One region of the Pollutimonas rozaliensis genome, then DNA from elsewhere that is predicted to be linked to it. Evidence: predicted binding sites of a transcription regulator. Region 1 holds the regulator's gene; each other region holds the start of a gene.
The links. The regulator FNR, encoded in region 1, switches genes on or off when oxygen is low (the NO sensors DNR and NnrR bind a similar motif). The targets are predictions, from matches to a motif close to TTGATNNNNATCAA.
Positions count from the first base shown of each region.

Region 2: hemN (oxygen-independent coproporphyrinogen III oxidase) is a predicted target of FNR. The motif match lies at 1,698-1,711, and genes of this name have one in related genera.
Region 3: V0R37_RS08515 (DUF3079 domain-containing protein) is a predicted target of FNR. The motif match lies at 1,181-1,194, and genes of this name have one in related genera.
Region 4: V0R37_RS06110 (DUF2249 domain-containing protein) is a predicted target of FNR. The motif match lies at 1,265-1,278, and genes of this name have one in related genera.

Region 1 covers NZ_JAZHOB010000010.1:178,738-181,944, forward strand. The annotation lists gene ccoG (cytochrome c oxidase accessory protein CcoG) at 1-352, shown strand, start outside; gene V0R37_RS19075 (FixH family protein) at 378-605, shown strand; gene V0R37_RS19080 (hypothetical protein) at 636-890, shown strand; gene fnr (fumarate/nitrate reduction transcriptional regulator Fnr) at 922-1,650, opposite strand; gene V0R37_RS19090 (LysR family transcriptional regulator) at 1,688-2,620, opposite strand; gene clpB (ATP-dependent chaperone ClpB) at 2,795-3,207, shown strand, end outside.
Region 2 covers NZ_JAZHOB010000003.1:17,727-20,933, reverse strand. The annotation lists gene V0R37_RS06095 (YbaN family protein) at 1-160, shown strand, start outside; gene hemN (oxygen-independent coproporphyrinogen III oxidase) at 153-1,580, opposite strand; gene V0R37_RS06085 (monovalent cation/H+ antiporter subunit A) at 1,831-3,207, shown strand, end outside.
Region 3 covers NZ_JAZHOB010000004.1:73,762-76,968, forward strand. The annotation lists gene V0R37_RS08505 (Gfo/Idh/MocA family oxidoreductase) at 1-495, shown strand, start outside; gene V0R37_RS08510 (MarR family winged helix-turn-helix transcriptional regulator) at 547-1,125, shown strand; gene V0R37_RS08515 (DUF3079 domain-containing protein) at 1,268-1,480, shown strand; gene V0R37_RS08520 (M20 aminoacylase family protein) at 1,525-2,733, opposite strand; gene V0R37_RS08525 (c-type cytochrome) at 2,861-3,207, opposite strand, start outside.
Region 4 covers NZ_JAZHOB010000003.1:21,628-24,834, reverse strand. The annotation lists gene V0R37_RS06115 (NAD(P)H-dependent flavin oxidoreductase) at 1-1,189, opposite strand, end outside; gene V0R37_RS06110 (DUF2249 domain-containing protein) at 1,368-1,598, shown strand; gene V0R37_RS06105 (hypothetical protein) at 1,598-2,914, shown strand; gene V0R37_RS06100 (Crp/Fnr family transcriptional regulator) at 2,905-3,207, opposite strand, start outside.

The sequences.
Region 1 (3,207 bases):
GACTCTGCGCGTGGATGTCATTCGCGATCGGGGCGTACTGGGCCGCGAGGTGGCCGGCGGCATGGTGGAAAACGTTTACCGCCTTCAGTTCATCAATACGTCGGAATCGCCGCTCAGTCTTACCCTGAGCGCAAATGGCTTGCCTGAACTATCCATCATGACCGCCGATCATGGCGCGACCACCTTGAATGTCGATCCGGCATCGAATCGGCTGGTGCCTGTCGTGCTGCGGGTTCCGGCAGGCAAGGTAAGCCCGGGCCTGTACGATATCGAACTCACGACGGTAGGCAGGTATGGCGACGGACGCGAAACCACCGTGGTCGAGCGTTCCAGTTTTTTTGTGCCAAAATGATTTCAGGAGGTATCCCATGTCCGACATGCAGCGCAGCAGTGCGGCCGAACCGGAAAGCGGCAAGCCGTGGTGGCGCGAACCCTGGCCCTGGATACTCATGGCCGGCCCGGCCGCGGCCATCGTCGGTTGTATCATCACCATCGTGCTGGCCGTGCAGAATTTCGGGGATCAGGCGATTACCGATGGGGGCGTCAAGCGCGGCCTGGTGGTAAGCAAGCAGGTACAGGCTCCGCCGCCGTCCGAAAAGCCCTAGACAATCAAAAAAGCACAAAGGAGACTTGTTATGCGTTGGCGTTCACTGATGTGGATTTTATGGCCCTCGTTCCTGGTCGGCGCGGCCACCAGTGCAACCGTGTTCGCCATGGTCGATCCCCTGGATATCGCCTTTTTCGGCTATATGGAAGCCAGCCGGCAGCAAGTGTATGCGGGCGGTTTTTTTCTTTTCTGGCTGATGGCGGCCTTGTCCAGCGCCTTGAGCCTGCATCTGGCGCCCCGCGGCCGCTTGTTTGACGAATTCGGCGACCCCATAGAACAATGAGGCCGGCGGCCGATGCAAGTCGGTTGCGGATTCAGCCGCAGTCGGTGCCGGCCAGCGCCTGAAGATTGCGCATGTCCAGGATGTGAACTTCGCGTTGCTGGACCCGGATCAGGCCCTCGCGCGCAAAACGGGAAAACAGGCGGCTGACGGTTTCCAGGGTCAGGCCCAGGTAATTGCCGATTTCCTCGCGGCTCATGCGCAAGATGAATTCACTGGCCGAATAGCCCAGCACGACAAGCCTTTGCGACAGGTTGACCAGAAAAGCGGCCAGCCGTTGTTCGGACCGCAAGGCGCCCAAAGCCATGATCAAATGATGCGAACGGCTGATTTCCTTGCTCATGAGACGGCGGAATTGCTGCTGCAGTATGGGCAGATGCTGCGACAACTGATCCATTTCGTCTATGCGTATGACGCAGACCTCGGTGTCTTCCAGCGCGATGGCGTGCGATACATGAGTGTTGTCCAGCAATCCGTCCATGCCCAGGATTTCGCCAGGCAGCAGAAAACCGGTGATCTGCACCTGGCCGGAGGAGTCTTCCAACTGGGTCTTGATCGAACCCGACCGGATGCCGTACACCGCTTCGGTCTTGTCGCCAAGGCGGAACAGCGCGCCTGCCTTGGGGATGCGGATGCGCTCTTTGACCAGCTCGTCCAGCTTGGTGACCTCGCTGCGCGGCATGCCCAGTGGCAGGCAGATTTCACTAAGCATGCATGTGGAGCAGCGTGTCGACTCGGGTGTAACGGAAATTTTCTTCTGCATGTATCAAGTATACGGTAGCGGGGTTTTATTCCAGCAGCTATGACGCCAGTGTGGTTTTTTCGCCAGCGGGGCTCCAGTAGTCGGGCGAGGCATAACGGGCCTTGAGCATGTCGATGAACAGGCGCACCCGCAGGGGCAGATGCTTGCGCTCGGGGAACATGGCGAAAATGCCATTGGCCGGGGCCGCGTAACTATCCAGCACACTGACCAGGCGGCCTTCGGCCAAGTCTTCCTGGACTTCCCACAATGAGCGCCAGGCCAGGCCGATGCCGGCCAGAGTCCACTGATGCAGCACCGACCCGTCGCTGCAGGCCATATTGCCCTTGACGCGCACGGCTCGCAGCTCCCCGTCTTGTTTCAATAGCCATCCCCGGGCTTGATTGCCCTGATTTCCGAACGACAGGCAATTGTGTTGCGCCAGGTCGTCGGGAGTGTTGGGCCGGCCGTATTCCTGAAGGTAGGAAGGGGCGGCGACGATGACTCGTTTATTGTCGGCCAGACGCAGCCCGACAATCTGGGAGTCATCCAGTTCGCCCAGACGGATGGCGCAGTCGTAGCGTTCCTCGATCAGATCGACCAGACGGTCGCTCAAGTCCAGAGTAATGGTGACATCGGGATAAGCGGCGATGAATTCGGGTACCAGAGGAGCTACATGGCGCCGTCCGAATCCCGCCGGAGCGCTGATGCGCAGGTGTCCGCTGGGCTTGATGCTGCCTTGCGAAATGCGCGTTTCCGCATCGTTGAGCTCGCGCAGGATGCGCTGCGCCTCTTCGAACAGTTCGCTCCCTTCCGAGGTCAGCGACAGGCGGCGGGTGGAGCGCAGCAGCAGCTTGATGCCCAGGCGCGCCTCAAGCGAGCTGATGCGCCGGCCCATCATGGCCGGGGCGATGCCTTCCGCGCGGGCGGCTGCCGACAGACTGCCCAGTGTGGCAACGGCCACAAAGCTTTCGAGTTGTTTGAATTTGTCCATACTGGCGATAGGTGGGCGGCGGGCCGGTGCAAGGCCTGCCAGGTGCAATAGTATCAGCAAGGCGGCATGGCGGGCGTGTAGCCGTTGGGCTGAAATACCCTTGAAATCGCCTGTTTCGGCCGCACATATTCACTATTCGAGCACATGCTCTCCCATTTCAGTGAAAACCATATTATGCGATTCGATAAATTGACAACGAAATTCCAGCAGGCCATTGCCGATGCGCAAAGCCTGGCTGTGAAGCATGATAATCCTTACATCGAACCCGCCCACGTCCTGGCTGCTTTGCTGGCCGACACGGACAGCGGCGCCGCCAGCCTTCTTGCGCGTGCCGGCGTGGCGGCAAATCGCCTGGGGCCGGCCCTGAATGCCCAGATAGAAGGCTTTCCCCAGGTACAGGGCGCCGAAGGCAACATTCAGGTCAGCCGCGAACTGCAGGCGGCGCTGGCGCGCACCGACAAAGAAGCCTCCAACCGGGGCGACGCCTACATTGCCAGCGAGCTCTTTTTGCTGGCAATGTCCGACGACAAGGGCGAAACTGGCCGGCTTCTGCGCGAATCGGGCTTGCAGCGAAAGGCGCTGGAAAC
Region 2 (3,207 bases), on a different contig from region 1:
GTGGGCCACGCTGGCTGTTTCCGCCTGGCATGTACCGCTGCCCTGGCTGCGCCTTTTGCTTCTGGTGCCCGGTATCGGCGTCACGATCTATCTGCTCCGGATGAAGACCTTGCCCAGTTCCGGAAAGCACGCCGGCCGCAACGACGGCGCAACTAAATAAGCTTGGAGTATGTCGATACCGTGGGCTGCCCCAGATATTTATCGAAGACCATGCCCATGGCCCGCACGAACAGGCGCCCCTGGGGTGTGACGCTTATCCCCTTGCCGTCGATCCGCAACAGGCCGGAATCCTTGAACGTATCCAGCCTTTTCAACTCGGCGCCGAAATAAACCATGAAGTCGATGCCATAGGTCCTGTTCAGCATCTGGAAATCCAGCGGCATGCTGCACATCAGGGTCATGATGACATCGCGCCGCAGCACATCGTCCAGGCTCAATTCGAAGCCTTTCTCGATGGGCAGCCGGCCTTCGTCCAGCACCTGGTAATAGGCATTCACACTGCGCACCGACTGGCTGTATGAATCGCCCACCTTGCCGATGGCCGAAACGCCCAGCCCAATCAGGTCGCACTCCGCGCGTGTCGTGTAGCCCTGGAAATTGCGATGCAGGCTTCCGTCCCGGCGCGCCAGATTCAGCTCGTCGTCCGGTTTGGCGAAATGATCCAGTCCGATATATACATAGCCCGCTTCCAGAAGCCGCCGCGTGGACATCAGGAATATCTGCAAACGCTCTTCCGCGCTAGGCAGGTCACCGGCCGAAATAAGCCGCTGCGCCTTGAACCGGCTGGGCAGGTGGGCATAGTTATACAGAGCGATGCGGTCCGGCGACAGGCGGATGACCTGGTCCAGCGTGCGATCGAAACTGGATAGAGTCTGCTTGGGCAGGCCATAGATCAAATCCGTGTTGACCGACTGAAAACCCGCATTGCGGCTGGCATTCAGCGCTTTTTCCACCATTTCCAGCGGTTGGATGCGGTTGACGGCCGCCTGCACGTCGGGATCGAAATCCTGAACTCCGAAGCTGGTCCGGTTAAAGCCCAGTCCAGCCAGCATGGAAAGCGTTGCTTCACTCACCGTTCGCGGATCGATCTCGACCCCCAGTTCGGCATCCGGCGTGAATTCGAAATGCCTGCGTAACGACGCCATTAGCCGCGTCAGTTCGGCCGCGGTCAGGAAGGTGGGAGTGCCTCCACCTAGATGCAATTGGGTGGTCTTTCGATCTGGTCCAAGACGGCCGGCCACCAGATCCATTTCCTTGTCCAGATAGTCCAGATACTGCGCCGACCGGCCATGATCCTGCGTGATCACTTTGTTACAGGCGCAAAAATAACAAAGCGATTCGCAAAAGGGCAGGTGCACGTAGACCGACAACGGAGGGTTCGCTCCGGCATCGGCGCCGGCCCGCCGGGCCAGGTAAGCCAGATAGGTCTGCTCATTGAAACCGGACTTGAAGCGGTCGGCGGTAGGATACGAGGTGTAGCGAGGCCCGGAATGATCGAAGCGACGGATCAAGGTTTCGGAAATCTCGATATCTGGAAAAGAAACCGCGTCATGGCTGACGACAGGAATACTGCTATCCATTGCCTTTCTCCGATCAAGGCTTGTTAACGGAAAAAACGCCACGGCCATTGCTTGTGCAGCGCGCCGCATACGCTGTTCTTGAATACCTTATTGTGAAACCGTATGCCCATATCTTTTTTGACCTAGGTCAAGCAATTGGCCGATACCGGCCAAACGCGCGCAATATAGGCCTGGCACAAGCTTTCTCAAAGCTGAACAAAACATATCGTATTATTAAGGCTGGATTCACCCACTTCACCCTCCGTCCTCGATGTCGTTATTCTTTATACTTGTCTTGCCTTTCGCAGGCAGCATCATCGCTGCTCTGTTGCCGTCGAATGCGCGCAAGCTCGAGGCCTGGCTGGCCGGATTCGTTGCTGTTCTTTGCGCCATCCTTGTTTTCACGCAGTTTCCGAACGTGCTCGACGGCCATGTCGTCAAAGCGGTCGTGCCTTGGCTGCCCGAACAAGGCGTGGACTTCACCTTGCGCATGGACGGCTACTCGTGGCTGTTTTCCATGATCATCACGACCATGGGCGCGCTTATCGTGCTTTATGCGCGCTACTACCTTTCGCCGCAAGACCCCGTTCCCCGCTTCTTCTCTTTCTTTTTGGCTTTCATGGGCTCCATGCTGGGCGTGGTGCTTTCCGGCAACCTGATCCAGCTTGTGGTGTTCTGGGAACTGACCAGCCTGTCGTCCTTCATGCTGATCGCCTACTGGCATCATCGGCTGGACGCGCGGCGCGGAGCCCGCATGTCGCTGACCATCACGGGCGCCGGGGGGCTATGCCTGCTGGGAGGAATGCTGATGGTGGGGCATGTCGTGGGCAGCTACGACCTGGACGTCGTCTTGTCCTCGGGCGACGTCATCCGCAATCATCCGTGGTACACGACCATGCTGGTGCTGATCGCCCTGGGCGCCTTGAGCAAAAGCGCCCAGTTTCCGTTCCATGTATGGCTGCCCAATGCCATGGCGGCGCCCACGCCGGTGTCCGCCTATCTGCACTCGGCCACCATGGTCAAGGCGGGCGTCTTTCTGCTTGCGCGGTTCTGGCCCGTCCTGGCCGGCACCGACGAATGGGCCTGGATCATCGGCGGCGCGGGGCTCTGTTCGCTGGTGCTTGGCGCCTACGCCGCCACCTTCCAAATGGACATGAAGGGCGTACTGGCCTATTCGACCATCAGCCACCTGGGCCTGATCACCTTGCTGCTGGGCATGAACAGCCGGCTGGCCCTGATCGCCGCCGTATTCCACATGATCAACCACGCCACCTTCAAGGCCTCGCTTTTCATGGCGGCCGGCATCGTGGACCACGAAACCGGCACGCGCGATCTCAGCCGCCTATCCGGCCTGTACCGAAGCATGCCGATCACCGCCACGCTGGCCGTCGTGGCGGCGGCCTCCATGGCCGGTGTGCCCCTGCTGAACGGGTTCATTTCCAAGGAAATGTTCTTCGCCGAAACGGTATTCGTCAGCGGCAACTGGTTCAATCGGGTCGGGCTGCCCGTCGCCGCGGTCATTGCCAGCGCATTCAGCGTGGCTTATTCGCTGCGTTTCGTGATGCAGGTTTTCTTCGGCCCGCCGCCGCGCGACCTGCCCCGTGCACCTCATGAACCGCCCTTGCGCATGCTGATTCCCAGCGCCATC
Region 3 (3,207 bases), on a different contig from region 1:
GCCCATTTTGACAGCGATGAGTTTTGCGGCTGGGTCGGCGAGACGGGGAAGCGTAAAGATCAACGCAGCTACGGTGCCGCGAGACGACTATTGAATAGCATGGCTCCTGGCGAAGAAGATACTTTGAAGCGGGATCGGGGCTACGGTGGACCGAAGTACATAGAACCCAACTTCGCATCCTCCAGCAATACTCCAAAGGTGCACCATGAGCATTTCGGCCTTCTGATTGCCTCTTGCGACCGCGCCGACCTCCGTCCAGGGCCTCGCGGAATCGCAATATATGATGACGAAGGCGTACGCTTCGATCAACTTGAAGATCCGGCTGTGCCAAGACGCGAAGTCATCGACGAACTCTACGCTGCCGTTATCGAAGAAAAAAAACCCATACACTCTGGCGAATGGGGTACGGCCAACTTGGAAATTTGCTTGGCAATACTGCAATCCAGCCGTGAAAATCGAGAAATCCCACTTTTGTACCAGATCAATGCAACCTAAGCATAAGTGGTGGTATAACCGTTCGATCATCTCTAATCGAACAGCGCTTCCATGCCTAAATCAAAGTTTGAAGCTCAATATGGGTCATCTCACGCGGTGCTGCGTCATTGGCGTGAAGCCGTGCCTAACGACCGGCTTGCCCACCTAATCAAAGATGCCATGCGAGGAGTGTCGCGAGCCCTTCAGATGCGCCTCATGGAACACTCCGTATCGTTCGGCCATTGGACCTTCCTGCGTATACTTTGGGAAAACGATGGCTTGACGCAGCGTCAGTTAAGCGAAGAGGCCGGCTTGATGGATCCCACAACACATTCAGCTCTTCGCGCAATGGAGAAGCTGGGATATATTTCTCGACGCAAGCTTCCGACCAATAATAAAAACATCCATATTTATTTAACGCCCAAAGGGCGTGCCCTGAAAAAAGTCCTGGTTCCGATTGCAGAAGAAGTAAACAACATCGCGGTTAAAGGCGTGTCTGAGTCCGCCATCCAGACAACCCGTAAAACGCTGCTCGCTTTAATCGAAAATCTTGCTCAGGACGAACAGGAATCACTCCAGAATAAACGCCATCAACCCTCTACGCGAGATCTGTCCGACCTGATTAATACAGCGGGCGCCGCAGACGACTAACATTAAGATTTGAACCACGTCACAATCCAGGATTAGCGCAACATCGCCGATTCCCTTGATATCCGTCATGTTTTTCTAAGACGTACCCGAGTAGCATGCTCGGGTATACCCCTAGAACTCAATACTGCATTGAGGCCCAGACATGGCCAAGAAATTTCCACTGAATCCCAAGCATCCCGAGCGCGTCTGCTGGGGCTGCGATAAATACTGTCCCGCCGACTCCATGCTGTGCGGCAATGGTTCCAGCCGCAGCCAGCACCCATCGGAATCGATGGGCGAAGACTGGTACGAGTTCGGAGATTGGAGCCTGGACTTCGAACCGCCGCCAGGTCGGCCGGGCCAAAAAACAGCGTAACCAGAACAGGCTCAAATACGAACGACTAAATAATTATCTTTCCGTTACCTGTCGTTATAAGGGCGGGACAGCCAGCCCTGGGCCAGCCTGATCCAGTAGCTGGCACCCAGGGGGATCAATTCGTCATTGAAGTCGTAGGCGGCGTTATGCAGCATGCAGGGGCCTTCGCCATGGCCCGGAATACGATGGTCGCCATGCCCGTTGCCTATCCAGATATAGCAGCCTGGCCGCTCCTGGAGCATCAGGGCGAAATCCTCGCCCGCCATCGAAGGCTGCACATTGGCATCCACATTACCGGCCCCGACCAGATCTTCAAGGACCTGGGCGCTGAAGGCGGTTTCGTCGGGATGGTTGTAGGTGGGGGGATACTTCCGATCGAAAACGTATTCAGCCGTACAGCCGAATCCCTCGCTGATGCGCTGCGCCAGCTCGCCTATGCGCTTGTCGATCAAGTCCACCGTCTGGGCCGTAAAGGCGCGTACCGTGCCGCGCAACTGGGCGCTGTCCGGGATGGCATTGTCGGCCGAGCCGGCATGAATCTGAGTAATGCTGAGCACAGCCGGGTCGTAGGGATTGCGGTTGCGGGTCACAATGGTTTGCAGGGCCTGGGCCAGATGGGTGGCCGCCATGATGGGGTCGCAACCCAAATGAGGCATGGCCGCGTGCGCCCCCTTGCCGGCGATGGTTATCGTGAAGTAATTGCTGGACGCCATGATGGGGCCGGCGCAAACCCCGAACTTGCCCGCCTCCAGACCCGGCCAGTTATGCATGCCGAAAACGGCTTCGGCGGGAAACCGGTTGAACAGGCCGTCCTCGATCATTTTCTTGGCGCCAAGCTGGCCCTCTTCGGCCGGCTGGAATATGACATACACCGTGCCGTCGAAATCGCGATGCTGTGCAAGATAGCGCGATGCCGCCAGCAGCATGGCCGTGTGGCCGTCGTGGCCGCAGGCGTGCATTTTTCCGGGATGCTTGCTGGCATGCTCGAAAGTGTTCAGTTCCTGGATGGGCAAGGCATCCATGTCGGCGCGCAGGCCGATAGACCTTCCGTTGGACGTTTTGCCGTGGATAACACCCACCACCCCCGTAATGCCCAGGCCGCGATGCACCTGCACGCCCCATGATTCCAACTGCCTGGCCACAAGATCGGAGCTGCGGTTTTCCTGGTAGGCAAGCTCGGGGTGCGCATGGATGTCGCGGCGAATGGCAATGATCTCGTCCTGCCACTCAAGTATGGGTTCCACTAGTCTCATGATGGCTGGTTCCTGTTATGTGCAGCGATCGTGCGCCGTCAGACAGCTGAAGTCTTGAACAATAGTGCTAATAATAATACCGGCCAAGCGCTGTGCGCACCCCTAGCCTCCATGGCCATACGCCGTGCTATTCGCCATCCCGCAAGGTATGCAGGAAGGCGGCGATGTCCCGCGCGTCCTGTTCGCTGAGGCCCAAATCGGGCATGGCCGACAATGGGTCGACCTTCGCGGGGTCGCGAAGCCAGCGCACCATGTTGGTCGGGGTGTTGGGAAGCACGCCGGCAATGTACTGCCTGTCGGCGATCCCGGCCAGCGGCGGACCCACATGGCGATTTGCACCCACGATGCCGGGAATCACATGGCATGTGGCGCACAGATACTGCTGCAGCGCCTTTTGACCGGCTACGGCATCGCCCAGACGCGGCTCTTGCGACGCATCCGTCGATGCCTCGGCTTTTTGAGCGGGCATGGGCG
Region 4 (3,207 bases), on a different contig from region 1:
CGTCGGCGACGCGCACAGAAGGCGCCGCGACCGCGTTCAAGGCCGGACGGATGCCGGTAAGCAGATATTCGATCAGCTCGCGCACAGGACGGATGGCATTGCCGAAGGGCAGCTTCTCGGAACCCCGGAAAAAAAGACCCCGCTTGATATCGCCCGCCAGCGCGAACGCCAGCTGGGTATCGATGCAGAACTGCCCATGCTTGCTGATGCCATCGCGCAAGCCGCAAGAAGCCAGGCAATCGAAGCCCACCGTGCAAGGACGCTTCTTGGCGATGCGCTGCAGCTTCTCTTCTTTTTCCAGATAGTTGGCCAGCCATGGCGTGCGCACCGCGCGCGCCGGCAGGCCGGCCACGCTCATGAAGGTGACGATATCCTCGGGTTTGGCTTCGACCAGCACCTTCTTGAAGTTGGGATGCGCATCGCCTTCTTCGGTAACGGCAAAGGGCGAGCCGCATTGCACCGCGCTGGCCCCCATGCCCATCAGCCTGACGACCTGTTCATGGCTATGAATGCCGCCACCGGTAATCAAGGGGATACTTTCCTTTTCCAGATCCAGTTCCTTGAACAATTCCAGGGTGCCTTCCAGCACGTTCGCAAAGGCGAAATTGGGATTGTCCAGGCTATCGGCGGTCGGTGCGCCTAGGTGGCCCGCCGCGTACTTCGGGTTCTCGATCACGATGGCATCCGGCAGGCGGTTCTTGCGCATCCATTTTTTCAGGATCAGCCCTATCCCGCGCACGTCCGACAAGATGGGAATGATCGCCACCTTGGAAAAACCGCTGGTCAATTCGGGCAGGTCCAGCGGCAGGCCGGCGCCCACCACGACGGCATCGGCTTCGCTTTCGCAGGCCTGGCGCACATACGAGGCATACTCGGATACGGCCCGCATGATATTGACCGCCACCAAACCCTTGCCGGCGGCCATCTTATGGGCGGCCTTGATTTCACGATCGAGCGCAAGCAGGTTGGCCGAGTCGATCAGTTCCTTATTGCGCGAACGGCCGGTCTGCACCATGAGGTCGGGATGGTGACGGCGCAGATCCACGCTGGAAATCGTGCCCATCGCCCCCAGCGAAGCGACCGTTCCGGCCAGCCTGTGGGCCGACACGCCAACCCCCATGCCCCCCTGCACAATAGGCAACAGCGCCTTGCCTTTCAACTTGAGTCGTTCCAATGCGGTCTGCAACACGGTAATTGTCCTTGCTTGATAAATATTGGCGTATGAACGCAGTTGCCACTATGTAGGCAAATGCCGCCAGCTTCCTTAATAAATATCAAGGTTCCCGCGTTTACCTGGATGTGAAAATACAGCATTCGCAATGGGGTTATGCCGCCCGGCAAACCTGTATATGTGTAGGGTTGAGCTTATGGAAAACACAAAAGAAGACAGCGTTCTGGACGTAGGCGGGCTTGCGCCGCCGGAACCTCTGGAACGGGTACTGGACGCGCTGGAGGATCTTGCGCCGGGCGCGCGCCTGCGCGTGCTCATCGACCGCGAACCGCATCCCCTATATGGCATTTTGCGCAACAACGGCTACGACTACTCGTTCAACGCCGGCCGCCGTCCATACGAACTTCTTATCCGGCAAAAAAGCTGATGCAGCGCGCCCTGTCGTTTCAACAATCCCCGGCCCCCGGCGTTCCCTTGCGCTTCCTGTTCACCGCGCCGCTCTTCGTCCTGCTGGCCGCCTTGCTGCTGCTCTGGTCAGGTCCCGCCGCGCTGGCATCGCGCTGGACGGGACAGGCCTTGGCATTGACGCATCTGTTTACGCTGGGCGTCCTGGCCAACGCCATGACGGGCGCCCTGATGCAGATCCTGCCGGTCGCAACGGGAATAAGCGTATTGGCTCCCCGGGCGACCTCGACGGTCGTGCATGCCTTGTTGAGCCTGGGCACGCTGGCCCTGGCCGCCGCCTTTCTTTGGCTCCAGCCATGGCTGTTCGCCTTGGCGCTGATTTCGCTGTGCGCCGCCCTGGGCTGCTTCCTGGCCGCCTGCGGCGGGGGATTGTGGACATACCGTAAACAGGCCACCAAGGGCTCGACGGAAATTCTGGCCACCACGCGGCTGGCGCTTGCCGCGTTGCTGGCCGCTACCGCCATGGGTGCAATGCTGGCTGGAAGCTTCGCCTGGCCGCAGCCCTTTTCCCGAATGTTCACCAACGCGCATGGAGCCTGGGGCCTGCTCGGTTGGGTGGGGCTGCTAGTTATCGGCATCGCTTATCAGGTCATCCCCATCTTCCAGGTAACCGAAATCTACCCCAAGCGCCTGACACGCTGGCTGGCGCCGGCGATTTTCGCCTTGCTTATCGCCTACATGGTCAATACCATTGCCCCGGCAAGCCTGCGTCTTGAAATCGACCTGGCCATAGGCGCGGCAATGCTGGCCGCCTACACCGTTTTCGCCCTGGTCACTTTCCGGCTGCTTTGGACACGCAAAAGACCCAAGGCCGATGCCACCACCCATTTCTGGCGAACCGCCATGCTTTGCCTGGCCGCTTGCGGGCCGGTCTGGCTGGCCCATGCCGCGGGCGTCGCGGATCTTTCCATCACCTTGGGCATGCTTTTCATCGTGGGCTTCGGCTGGTCCGCCGTCAATGGCATGCTGTACAAGATCGTTCCCTTCCTGCTGTGGTATCACGTGCAGAAAGACCTGGCCGTCGCGCTGCGCGCCGTACCCAAGGTCAAAGATATTATTCCCGATGCCGTGGCCGCAAAACAATACTGGGCCCATCTGGCCGCCGTTCTGCTGCTGCTGTCGGCCAGCCTGCGGCCGGCAAGCTTCTCGCAGGCGGCGGGCCTGATGCTGGCCGTCTCGGCGGCATGGCTGTTCGTCAATATGATCAACGCCCTGCGCCTCTATCAAAAGGCCAGGAAACAGATTGCGCTGGCCCTGGCGCAGTTGCCTCAGCCTTGATACGCACCCAGCCTGGCGATATCCAGGATGCAGACTTCGCGGCCCTTCACGCCGATCAGCTCGTGCGCGCACAAGTCATGCAGAATGCGCGAGAAATGTTCCGGCGTCAGGTTCAGGCGCGAGGCAATCACCGTTTTGCTGGTTTCCAGGCGGAAGCGGTAGCCATTCTTGCATTGTTCATCTTTCAGCAGATAACCGATGACGCGTTGTGTACCTGAACGCAAGGAATAGGCCTCGACGTCATTCATCAGGCTGTGCAGACGCTGGCTAAGGCCGGCCAGCATCTTGCGCGC